Regions from separate parts of the Neobacillus sp. 19 genome, predicted to be linked through region 2. Evidence: riboswitches for the same ligand, from Rfam matches in the RefSeq annotation. Region 2 holds a riboswitch; each other region holds the start of a gene.

Region 1 (4,263 bases), on a different contig from region 2:
CCATTAATCCCGGCGTTAGCAAAGACAACATCTAGTCTTCCCCACTTGTCGATGGTGCTTTTGTAACAGTCCTCTACTTCCTTCGGTTGAGAAACGTTGGCTTCTAAGACAAGTGCTTCACTCCCTATTTCTTCGATTTGATTTTTCACCTCTTCCACGTTTTCTTTATGCAAATCTACTAAAGCAATCTTTCCGCCATTTTGAGCAAGCTTTAGCGCAGCAGCCCTTCCAATCCCTGAGCCAGCCCCTGTAACAAAAGCAATCTGATTTTGAAGTACATTCCCCACGTTAAAAAACCCCCTTTATTATGATGATAGTACTATATCCAACATAGAGATTTTAAAACATAAAGATTTTATCGAAATGCTAAGGAGATACTATTCTTTATCATTCATCCTTTATCAGACTTACTTTGCTCCCTATTTGACGAGCAGCTCTTCTCTCGTTTGTTCTGCAGCTATCACCATCACCTGAAGTGCCGCAACAGTTTCCTCCATACCCCTAGTTTTTAAGCCACAATCGGGATTAATCCAGAACAGCTTGGGATCAAGGACTTGAAGCGCACGATGAATGTTTCTGATCAATTCTTCAAGCAATGGTACTCGCGGGCTATGGATGTCATATACGCCAAGACCGATTCCCATATCATACGTATTTTCTTCAAAGGCATGAATTAATTCACCATGGCTTTTTGATGTTTCAATAGAAATAACATCCGCATCGAGTGCTTTAATTGCATGAATAATATTCTTAAAGTCCGAATAACACATATGGGTATGAATTTGCGTCTCATTTTGAACAGAGGATGTCGCCAACTTAAACGAATAAACGGCAGCATCTAGATAACCTGCCCATTTTTCACGTTTTAACGGCAGGCCTTCCCGAAGGGCAGGCTCATCCACTTGAATCATGCGGATTCCATTTTCCTCTAGTGCTTCCACCTCTTTACGAAGGGCAAGCGCAATTTGATTTGCCACCTCGTAGCGTGAAATATCATTACGGACAAATGACCAATTTAAAATCGTAATCGGACCTGTCAGCATTCCTTTTACCGGTTTGTTTGTTAACGATTGGGCATATACAGTTTCTGCAACTGTCATTGGCTCCTTAAAGGCGACATCCCCATAAATGAGCGGGGGCTTCACACATCTGGAACCATATGACTGAACCCAGCCGTATTTTGTAAATTGAAATCCGGCTAATTTTTCGCCAAAGTATTCAACCATATCTGTCCGTTCAAATTCCCCATGTACGAACACATCCAGACCAAGATTTTCTTGGATTTCAATCCACTTTTTTATTTCTGCCTTAATATAGGCTCCATACTCACTGTCAGTTAATTCGCCTTTCCGCCATTTTAAACGCTGTTTTCTTACTTCTTTCGTTTGCGGGAAGCTGCCAATAGTTGTCGTCGGCAGAAGTGGTAATTGAAACGCCTTTTCTTGAAGCCCTCTGCGTACTGTAAATGGCGCTTTCCGCTCTGCTTGATCCTTCTGTAAACTGCGAATGGCTTCTCGAACTTGAGTATTATTTCGAATTGACGACTGATTTAATCCTTGAATTGCTTTTGTGCTTTCATCGATCTCTTTTTTTATCACTTGCTTTCCATTATTCAAGCCATTTGTAAGAGCGCTAATTTCAACTAATTTTTCATCCGCAAATGCCAGTGCATTTCTTAATATCTCATCGAGCAATTCTTCATTTTTTACTGTCACAGGAACATGCAATAGGCTTGATGATGGCTGAACAATTAGTCTTGTTTTTAAAACAACCGCTTCAATCTCGGTCAGAAGTGAAAATGTCCCTTCGAGATCCGCCCGCCAAATATTTCGTCCGTCAATGACTCCAGCTGCAAGTACTTTATTCTTAGGAAAGCCATACTTCTTCAAAGCAGCAAGATTCTGACCGTTATCATGGACAAAATCAAGTCCAATTCCCTGAACAGGAAGTGAAATGACCTCTTCATAATGCTCGATACTTTCAAAATATGTTTGCAATATCACCTTAAGGTTTGGTGCTGCATCCTGTAATGCCTGATAGACTTCGCTAAATATAGCAATCTCTTCTTTTGAAATACTAGCAGCTAAAATCGGTTCATCTATTTGAACCCATTCTGCCCCCTCCGCCTCTAGTTCGCGTAATATTTCCGCATAAAGAGGGATAAATTGTTCAACAACTGCTTTGAACGCACTTTCGGTATAACCTTTTGATAGCTTTACAAATGTAATCGGTCCTAAAATAACTGGTTTACCATGTATACCAAGTTTTTGCTTCGCCTCTTGAAAAAATTGAAGCGGGCGGTTTTCAACAAGAGCAGGAGCTGTTTCTTCAAGCTCTGGAACGATATAGTGGTAGTTTGTATTAAACCATTTTGTCATTTCAGAAGCAACTGCCTCTTTCGTTCCTCGCGCCATAGCAAAATAGGTTTCAAGCGGCACCTTCCCGCCGCTGTAGTTAAATCGTTTCGGTACTAAACCGAACATAACAGCCGTATCCAGGACATGATCATACAAGCTAAAGTCCCCGACAGGGATTAAATCAATTCCGTGCTCCTTTTGCTTCTTAAGATGCTCCAGGCGAATCACTTCTATTTTCTTTAAGAATGCCTCTTTTTCTAACTTACCTGCCCAAAACTGTTCCAAGGCTTGTTTCCATTCACGTTTTTCCCCAATTCTTGGGTATCCTAGATTCGAGCTTATCACTTTTACCATAATGGGTTACCTCTCCTTTTACATCTTAGTGTGTCAAACATAAAAAAATCTCCCTTTTCAAAAATGGAAAAGAGAGATTGATACGTTTAATTAACTTGAGTCCGAACCTTTTCGTTTACTCAACACGTTCTCACCTCCTCTATCTCCTCGTAGAGTACTAGCGCATACAACAGGCAGGTTTCCTGACTAAGGTTCATCGCTCCTTATCCCTTCCCATTTCCCTATGAAACAGTGGCTATTCGATAAGTTGCTCCCCAATACAGTGGCGGGACCGTGCCGGCATTTCACCGGTCTTCCCTTTTAAGCCGTGCAGATTATCTACACAGCACCTGAAGCTTTTGATATGAAGTTTTTAAAAACCGATTTGGATCTGCATTTTTTCTCTTATAAACAAAAACAGCCTCTCTAGTCAACATAGAGAGGCTGGCGGATCCTTTTTCATCCCTCTCATTTGCCAAAGCAATATGCCTTGCTGGAATTAGCACCTTTTTAACAAGTTGTTAAATGGTTGCTGGGCTTCATAGGGCCAGTCCCTCCGCCTCTCTTCATAAGAGTATTAAAATTTTTAATGTTTTGAATTTAATTGCAATGATAGCATTTTGGACAGAGGTTGTCAAAGATTATTAAATTATTGCAAAGTTCACTTAAATATTCTCTCTCAACCTTCCGTTGTAAACTTATATCCAATCCCTCTTAACGTCACGATAAAAGGATAATCTGTATACTTTGCAATCTTTTCTCTTAGATTTTTGATATGGACATCTACTGTTCGTTCGTTGATTACTTTTTCATTCTTTTTATAAATGGTATTGATGATTTGTTCTCTTGAAAGAAGTTGATCTGGATGGGTCATAAATAGATAGAGCAATCTGTACTCGAAATGAGTTAAATCAAGTACTTCATCTTGGAATTTTACGATTCCTTTTAATGGTTTAATCGTTAACCCTTTATAGCTTAGTTTACTGCATCGATTGGCGGTTCGTCGTAAGACCGTTTCAATTCTAACCGACAATTCTTCTAAATTATATGGTTTACCGATATAGTCATCGGCTCCTCGTTTCAGCCCTTCAATTCGATCCTGTTCCGAATTATTTGAAGATACAATGATTATTGGTACGTTACTGTCTAGTTCGTAACGCATCCAGAAGCATACCTCAAGTCCATCCATATCAGGAAGAGCTGTTTCTAGAAGCACAAAACAAGGATCGTGTTTTAAGTACATTTCACGAGCAGTTTGTCCATCAGCAGCCTCTAATATTTCGAAACCTTTCCTCGTCAGATGAAATCTTAACACAGCTCTGTTTTCACTATTACTATCTATAATTAAAATGGTTTTACCTCTCAATTTTTTATCTTCCAACTTCTTCAACCCCCTGCCACTATTATAGTGATAAAAAGAGTTTCACAAAAGGTTGTGTTATATATATAGAAAAACGACCCGCTGTTAACGGGTCATTGCCTATTATTTATTTTCCGTAACCTTTTTCCCTGCAAGTGTTTCATAGGCTGCATCATCCGGTGCATCGCCTTTCGGCCAGTCATTCATTTTATC
Region 2 (4,263 bases):
GGAATCGGTCACATAATCCATTACCTGCGTCATTGTCGGTGTCTGAAGGCTATCGAGCGAGGCCAGCTGGGTATTGATCCGCAAGAAAACATCCTTCTCAACGTCGCTGAGCATGTCCCACTGTTTAATATCATCCTGCATATTGATTTCCTGTGCTTTCCAAAAGTTCCCCAATAAGGTCTGATACAAATCATACATCTGCGGGTAGGCGATATCATTCCAGTTCAACAGGCCGGAAGACTGGCCGTTAATGATCCCAGTGGATTTATTAGGAAACTCTGGGTTTAATAGTTTTATTTTTGCCAATGGGGCATGAATATCCATTTTAAAAAACCTCCTGCTCTATTAAATGGCAAATCCCGTGCTAGCTCTGGCAAGCTTCACATTCGGCTATTTCTGCCTGAGATGTACTTCTGACGTAATACGTCGTTTTTAGTCCGTGCTCCCATGCTTCCATATGGAGGTTTAACAAATCCTTCGCCTTAATATCATGTCGGACGTATAGGTTAAAGCTAATCCCTTGATCAATATGGCGCTGGCGGGCTGCGTTTTGCTTAATACTCCAAACTTGATCCAATTCATGTCGTGCCCGGCGGTAATAGGGATAGGTATGATGGGTTAAATTCGGCGCTGTGACCTTAAATTTAAAATTTTTCTTCTCCTCGGCATATTCAATGGAATAGATCGGATCAATCCCATCCGTCGAGCCGCCAATTTTCGCTGTTGACGAGTTGGGCGCAACCGCCATTAACCAGCCGTTACGGATACCGTGTTCCACGATCTCCGCCGCTAGATCCAGCCATCGATCAGAGCGGTAATTTTTCCGCTTGAAATATGTGCCCGTTTGCCACTCAGAACCTTGAAACTCAAGATACGCTCCTTTTTCGTTGGCCAATTCTTTAGAGGTACGGATGGTGTAGTAAGCAATGTCCTCATACAGCTGGTCGGCCCATTCCACCGCGGCTTCTGATTCCCAGTGTATGCCTTTCAAGGCAAGGAGATGATGCCAGCCGAACGTTCCCAGTCCGATCGCGCGGAACTTCTGATTAGTGATCTGAGCCTGCCCCACCGATATCGTATTTAAATCTATCACGTTATCCAACATTCTTACTTGTATGCGGATCAACCGCTCCAGTACCCCAGCCGGCACCGCTTTTGCAAGATTAATAGAGGATAAGTTACAAACCACGAAATCACCAGGTTTGCGAATGATGATGATGTTTCCGTCCTCATCCTGATATTCATTGACGATCGTGGTCGCCGACATATTTTGCGCAATTTCCGTGCATAGGTTGCTGCAATAAATCGAGGTCCGCCCCGCTCCAGCCAGATGCTTATTCGGATTTTGCCTGTTCACCTCGTCACGATAGAACATGTAAGGGGTGCCCGTTTCCAACTGCGACACCATGATCCGCGCCATGATATCCATTGCCCGGTACGTTTTCCTTGGCAGCAGCGGATGGTGGACGGCTTCTTGATATTTTTTTGAAAAATAAGGCTGATCAATTTCATCATAAAAATCCTCGAGTCCAAGCGGGTTTCCGTTTGCATCCTTCCAGCCCATAATTTGCTTTACTTGATGGGGGCAAAACGTATGCCACTCCCCGATGCTTCTGCCGTTCTCATCGGTTTCTTGCAACTTTTTCATAAACAAATCGGGAATGGTCACACCGGTAAAAATATCATGAGCTTTTCGGCGTTCGTCGCCATTGTTGGTTTTCAAATCGAGAAAGCCGTTCATAATATCTTTATGGAACACATCTAGGTAGACGGCAATCGCACCCTGCCGCTGTCCTAACTGATCGACACTGACGGCCGTATCATTGACCAGCTTGATCCAAGGCACAACCCCGGACGAGTTGCCTTTGAATTTTTTAATATCGGAGCCGAGGGCACGGACTTTTCCATAATAAAGTCCAATCCCGCCGCCATCTTTACTTAGCCGTGCGATGTCCCAATTATTTAAATAAATGCCGTCCAGTGAATCGTCGACGGTATCGATAAAGCAAGAGGAAAGCTGGCCGAAGCTCTTTCCGGCATTCGCGAGTGTCGGTGTGGCAACGGTCATGTAAAGATGACTTAGTGCCCAATAAGCCTCTTTAACAAGGGTGAGGCGATTTGCAGCAGGGCTCTCATTCTGCATCAGCGTCATGGCAATAATCATGAATCGCTCTTGCGGCAATTCATAGACATTTCGCTCATGATCCTGCGCGAGATAGCGGTCCGCTAGTAAAAATAAACCGATATATGTAAATAAAGTATCTCGGACCGGCTCAATTTCCTTTGCTAGTTCTTCGATTTCGTCTTTCGTATAGGAAGTAAGTAGATTGCTAGAGTAAATGCCGATTTCGGTTAATTCTTTTATAAGGAGGTAAAAATCTCCGTACTTTATGGAGAGGTCATAGCTGCGGTTTATTGATGCCTTTTGATACAGTTCATTCAGATACAGCCTTGCTGCAACAAAAGTCCAATCAGGCTGATCCATCGCAATTTGGTTAACGGCATAGAGGAGCGCTTGCCGGCCAGCCTCAGCCACGTATAATTCTTTAATCTGTTTTTCAAGCATTGCAGTATCCAGCTGGTATGTTTCCGAAGCTTGTTTGATTGTCTCTAATACTAATTGAATTTCATCGTTTACTTTTGTGGTCATGGTCATATCCCCTTTAATAAAAAAATCCGCTCAAGGTAATTGAGCGGATGAAACGGTTTACTACAAAAAGGAAGTACAAATTTCTGCCTTTCGCTGCCACCGTTCATCTCCTCAATCCCCGAAGAAGTGAAACTACTTAAGAAAGACAGGTCTCCTGACTTATGCGTCACCCTACTTTGAGCCCTTCCCATATCAGCGTCTATCTTCATAAACTCTCTGATACAGTGGATTGCTCAGTTCGTCAGCACTTACAGTTGCGGGGGCAGTTCCGGATTCACCGGATTCCCTATTAAGCCGTTATTCGGCATCTAACTTAAGGTAAATACAATATATAGTTATGTTTTTTAGAAATAAAACAATATGTAGATAAGAAACTAAAGTTAATCATAGTATAAATGGTTTCCAATTTCAAGTATTTTAAAAGAATTGATGAGAGGACAGATGATTGGATTTAGCGAAAAGATACAACAGCTCACGCAGAAATTGATCCTTTACGAAGCGCTAATACAGTGGGATATTTTTGGCATTAGAGGAAAGTTATTTAAAAATACAGTCAAAAAATGATGACATTTGTCGTACTACTATAGGGGTATTTTAATATTTTTTATGGGGGAATAGTTCTTTGTATATAAAGAGAAAAGAAAGATTATCAGAACTGAGTAAGAAAAAGATGAAAGCGCGTAATCAAAAGCTGGCAGCAGCAGCCATTGCTGGGACTGTTGCAGCACTTGTATTTATGAACACCGATGTTGGAGCATGCAGCACGGTATACACTGTAAAAAAGAAAGATACTCTTTACAGCCTATCTAAAAAGTATCAAGTCACTGAAAAACAGCTAATGAGGGCTAATGGGTTAACGTCCGAAAAAATCTATATTGGACAACAACTTTTGGTACCTGATTATATAAAAAAAGGGCATTCAAAAGGGACCGGCAGTCAATATACTGTCCAAAAAGGGGATACCATTTACTCCCTTGCAAAAAAATTCGCTGTCAGTATGGATGAATTAAAAAAGGTCAATCATCTGCAAACAGAGAAAATTTACGTTGGTCAAACAATAACTCTTCCTTTTGAAATTCAAGCAAATAACATCAATCCAGTTTATGAGGTGGTTCCCGGGGACACTTTATGGGGAATTGCTAAACGCTTTGGAGTAAATGCAGACGAACTGAAAAAAGAAAATAAGCTCCGCCATGATATGGTTCTGATTGGACAACAGCTGACGATTCCAGGCAAAGCTATCTATACAAAAGCAATAGTCGTAGGAGCCGCTGATAATTTCACTGTTGAATTTAAGCATATGGATGAATCATTCGTCTTAACTGTTCCTTACTGCTCAGGTCCAGATTATGAAAAAATAGCGGGGCAGAAAGTAACAGTTATACATAAAAATAAAGCCGTCATTTCGGTATTTAAATCTAAATAAGACGTTTCAGCAAATAACAATGAAAAACCGATAAAAGGCGCTTTCCTGTAGTAAGGATTAGCGCTTATTTCCATTTTAGGGGCCATACCAACTAGTCCTTGTCTCATTATTTAAAGTATTTTAAAAGTAAGGAACGAGTCGATTGGTTAGAATAAAAAAATGAAAGGGGTATGATGATGGATTTTAC
Region 3 (4,263 bases), on a different contig from region 2:
TGGAAAGAACCTCGCAGCCTTTAATCCGCTATTGGTCCGGAGATCTAACGACCTGGACAGATGAGCCTTGTCCTTGTGGGCGTGTCTACCCAAGGTTACCGAAAGGAATTTATGGCCGAATTGATGATATGGTCACCGTACGTGGTGTGAATGTTTATGCAAGTCTATTAGAAAATGTGATTAGGAGAATTGACGGCCTTGGGGAAGAGTTTGTCATGATTGTAACCCGTGAAAATATTATGGATGACGTCACCATTCAGTGTGAGACCGCAGGAACGAGAAGCAACCAAGACCTGATAGAGCAGCTGTCGAAAGAGCTTAAGCGTGAAGTAGGAGTAACATTTAATATAGAATTGTTCCCTATTGGAACATTGGAACGAACTCAATTCAAAGCGAAGCGAGTAATTGACAAGCGTAATTTTAAAGAATCATAAGGTTTTAATAGAATTGTTGACAAATTACTGCTATTTTTCAAATGAACCATTAGGAGGCCATAATGAAACTCGAAGGAAAAGTTGCTATTATTACGGGTGGAGCAAATGGGATTGGCAAAATTACGGCTAAGAAATTTTTGCAAGAAGGTGCCGCTGTTGTCATCAGTGATGTGAATCCAGATGCGGGACTAACAGCAGCCAAGGAACTTGAAGAATATGGTTCGATTGCATTTATTCAATGTAATGTGACAGACTCTAAACAAATCCATTCGATGGTAAATGAAACGATCGATCGGTATGGAAAAATTGATATTTTAGTGAATAATGCTGGAATTACGATTGATGGATTGCTGACAAAAATGGATGAAGAATCATGGGAAAAGGTGATTTCCGTCAATTTATCCGGTGTGTTTAAATGTACAAAGGAAGTAGTTCCAAAGATGATAGAACAGGGATCGGGTGTGATTCTGAACGCATCCTCGGTAGTTGGAATTCACGGCAACATCGGTCAAACGAATTATGCAGCCACAAAGGCTGGTGTAATAGGCTTAACGAAAAGCTGGGCGAAAGAAATGGGACCAAAAGGCATAAGAGTGAATGCCGTTGCCCCCGGATTCATTGTCACTGACATGACGGCAAAAGTACCGGAAAAGATACTAGATCTAATGGAAAGTAAAACACCTTTACGCAGGTTGGGAAAACCTGAAGATATTGCCTCTGCCTATCTGTTTCTAGCTTCAGACGATGCGGGGTATATTAATGGAACTATCTTAAGTGTAGATGGCGGCCTTGTCGTTTAGAGAATCAACACTGTCAAACAAACTTATATACAAATAATATAATTTATATCATAATGAAGTTAACAAAAAATGAATAATGGAAATAGGTGCTAGTGAGTCAGTAACGACTTTTAGCTTAAAAGGGAAGTTGGTGAAAAACCAACGCGGTCCCGCCACTGTAAATGGGAGCAGCCTATATTTTGTCACTGTCTATTTGGATGGGAAGACATAGGATGCGATGATCATGAGCCAGGAAACCTGCCTAATTCTTGTGCGCCAATAAACCTACGAGGATAGGGAGGTGTTGAGGCTAGTGCCCTATTACTTTTTACGAGTAATGGAAATCTAATCGTACCCAACATCTTCATTAATATGGAGATGTTTTTTTATTGCCACAAGCAGAACTTCTTTTTTGTTGCTTACATAATAACTACACAGAAAGCAGGGAGAAGAAACATGAAGAAATGGTATTCACTATTGTTCGTCGTACTTTTAACATTAGGGGTCTTAGCAGGATGCGGGGAAAAGCAAGAGCAAGTTAAAGAGGACAAAACCGCGGGTGTTGAGAATAAAACAGAAGCAGCATTCCCAGTAACGATAAAGGATGCTGTAGGCAATGAAGTTGTCTTAGAAAAGAAGCCTGAAAAAATCGTCTCTTTGATCCCAAGTAATACAGAAATCGCCTACGCGTTAGGTGCTGAGAAAGAAATTGTCGGTGTTTCTGATTTTGATAATTATCCTGAAGAGGTAACGAAAAAAGAGAAAATTGGCGGTATGGAAGTGAATCTTGAAAAAATAATCTCTTTACAGCCTAATTTAGTATTAGCCCATGCCTCTACTGCACATAATTCGGAAGCTGGCCTACAGCAATTAAAAGATGCCGGAATAGCCGTTCTTGTTGTGAATGATGCACAAAATTTTGACCAAGTGTTTGATTCAATCAGTATGATTGGTAAAGCGACTGGAGAAACGAAGAAGGCGGACGAGCTTATACAAGGGATGAAGGACAAAATAGCGGATATTAAGGAAAAAGCAAAGAACATAAAAGAAAAGAAAACTGTCTTTATTGAAGTATCACCCGCTCCAGATATTTTTACAACTGGGAAAAATACGTTTATGAATGAAATGTTAACCATGATTAATGCCGAGAACCTCGCAAACGATCAAGAGGGCTGGATCAAGCTTGATCAAGAAGAAATCATTAAACGAAATCCGGATGTAATCATCACTACATATGGCGGCTATGAAGAGACAAAACCAGCTGAGCAAGTGTTAAGCAGAAAAGGCTGGGAAAATGTCAACGCCGTAAAAAATAAGCAAGTAATCGACGTAGATTCTGATCGGGTGACACGCTCAGGCCCTAGAATCGTTGAAGGAGTAGAAGATCTTGCGAAGGCTATTTATCCAGAAGTTTTTAAATAATAAATATGTAGCTTTTGCACTGGCAGGGATTTTCCTGTTAATTTCCGTACTGCTAGGAATCGCCATCGGAACTGTATCAGTTCCGATGGGGACGATTATTCACATTATTATAGCTAAGCTATTTGGATTACCATCACTTGACACAATCGACGCGATGCATACGAGTATTGTGTTGAATATTCGCCTGCCAAGGGTGATATTAGCGGGTCTTGTGGGGGCGTCCCTTGCCATTGCGGGGGCGGCATTTCAAGGGCTGTTAAGGAATCCGTTAGCAGATCCGTATACATTAGGGGTCTCATCCGGCGCTTCCGTCGGTGCCGTTCTGACGCTGTTCTTTAATCTATCTATCCCATTTATCGGGATATTCACCTTGCCATTACTCAGTATCCTATTTTCTTTTTTGACCATTTTCCTCGTTCTTGCTTTTGCCAGGAAAATTGAACGGTCCATGAGAGTAGAAACGATAATTTTAACAGGAATTATTTTTAGCTCCTTTTTAGGTGCATTTATTTCTCTTTTGATTGCACTAACCGGAGATGAGTTACGGCAAATTATTAGCTGGCTCTTAGGAAGTGTATCGATGAGAGGCTGGGAATACATAAAAATTATTTTACCGTTTTTTGTTATTGGGTCGGCCATCCTGATGCTTAATGCAAAGGAATTAAATGCGATGTCGTTTGGGGAAGAACGGGCACACCACCTTGGGGTCAATGTTCAAAAAAAGGAAGCTCATCATTTTATCAGCCGGTTCAATTTTAACAGGAGCTGCAGTTGCCGTTTCCGGAACGATTGGATTTGTTGGGCTGGTCATTCCCCATCTTTCAAGAATCTTGTGGGGGCCAGACCACCGTTACCTCCTTCCCTTATCGATTCTGACAGGAAGTGGGTTCTTAATTTTAGCCGACCTTCTGTCGCGGACCATTATTTCACCTACTGAATTACCAATTGGGGTGATAACGGCTTTAATTGGGGCACCGGTATTTGCGGTGATCCTGCTGCAGAGAAAAAGGATGGAAAGAAGTTGATAGAAAATGCTCAGTGTTCAGCACGTTTCAGGTGGATATGGAGATGAGTCTGTATTAAAGGACATTACGTTTGATGTAAATCAAGGGCAGTTGTTCGGGGTATTAGGGCCAAATGGCAGCGGAAAAACAACTCTGTTAAAAATGATTAGCGGGATCTTGCCGATTAAACAGGGTGAGATTTATATTAGTGGAAAAAAGCTGCAGGAATATGGCATTAAGCAGCTTGCGCAAATGGTGGCGGTTCTTTCCCAGCACTCTTCCCAAAGCTTCTCCTATACAGTTAAAGAAACCGTATCACTTGGGAGATATGCGCATCAAAAGGGCTGGTTTCAAACCTGGTCGGAGGAGGATGAAGCGGTCGTCCAAAGGGTAATGGACCAGACCGGCATTTCCTCCTTTCAACATAAAAATATACAGGCGTTATCAGGCGGTGAAAAGCAAAGGGTATTCCTTGCCCAGGCACTTGCCCAAGAACCGGAAATCCTGCTGTTGGATGAACCGACAAATCACTTAGACTTATCGTATCAAAAAGAATTGTTAGACCTTTTAAAGCGATGGACGATGGACAAAGGGTTAACGGTAATCTCGATTTTCCACGATTTA

What was found. A riboswitch is a leader RNA that binds a small molecule or an ion and turns the genes downstream of it on or off. The one in region 2 is predicted to bind cobalamin.
Region 1: linked by a shared signal. The riboswitch ahead of metE (5-methyltetrahydropteroyltriglutamate--homocysteine S-methyltransferase) and the one ahead of ACO1D1_RS22585 (ribonucleoside-diphosphate reductase subunit alpha) in region 2 are both predicted to bind cobalamin.
Region 3: linked by a shared signal. The riboswitch ahead of ACO1D1_RS07510 (ABC transporter substrate-binding protein) and the one ahead of ACO1D1_RS22585 (ribonucleoside-diphosphate reductase subunit alpha) in region 2 are both predicted to bind cobalamin.

Annotation. Positions count from the first base shown of each region.
Region 1 covers NZ_JBMPZU010000099.1:165,635-169,897, reverse strand. Annotated here, with positions in the region: gene ACO1D1_RS27115 (SDR family oxidoreductase) at 1-287, opposite strand, end outside; gene metE (5-methyltetrahydropteroyltriglutamate--homocysteine S-methyltransferase) at 420-2,711, opposite strand; cobalamin riboswitch at 2,867-3,059, opposite strand; SAM riboswitch class I at 3,156-3,265, opposite strand; gene ACO1D1_RS27105 (response regulator transcription factor) at 3,370-4,056, opposite strand; gene ACO1D1_RS27100 (c-type cytochrome) at 4,174-4,263, opposite strand, start outside.
Region 2 covers NZ_JBMPZU010000070.1:116,852-121,114, forward strand. Annotated here, with positions in the region: gene ACO1D1_RS22580 (ribonucleotide-diphosphate reductase subunit beta) at 1-324, opposite strand, end outside; gene ACO1D1_RS22585 (ribonucleoside-diphosphate reductase subunit alpha) at 365-2,650, opposite strand; cobalamin riboswitch at 2,778-2,977, opposite strand; gene ACO1D1_RS22590 (LysM peptidoglycan-binding domain-containing protein) at 3,273-4,076, shown strand; gene ACO1D1_RS22595 (OsmC family protein) at 4,253-4,263, shown strand, end outside.
Region 3 covers NZ_JBMPZU010000030.1:8,166-12,428, reverse strand. Annotated here, with positions in the region: gene ACO1D1_RS07520 (phenylacetate--CoA ligase family protein) at 1-434, shown strand, start outside; gene fabG (3-oxoacyl-ACP reductase FabG) at 497-1,234, shown strand; cobalamin riboswitch at 1,302-1,493, shown strand; gene ACO1D1_RS07510 (ABC transporter substrate-binding protein) at 1,670-2,635, shown strand; partial or broken gene ACO1D1_RS07505 (FecCD family ABC transporter permease) at 2,601-3,660, shown strand; gene ACO1D1_RS07500 (adenosylcobinamide amidohydrolase) at 3,667-4,263, shown strand, end outside.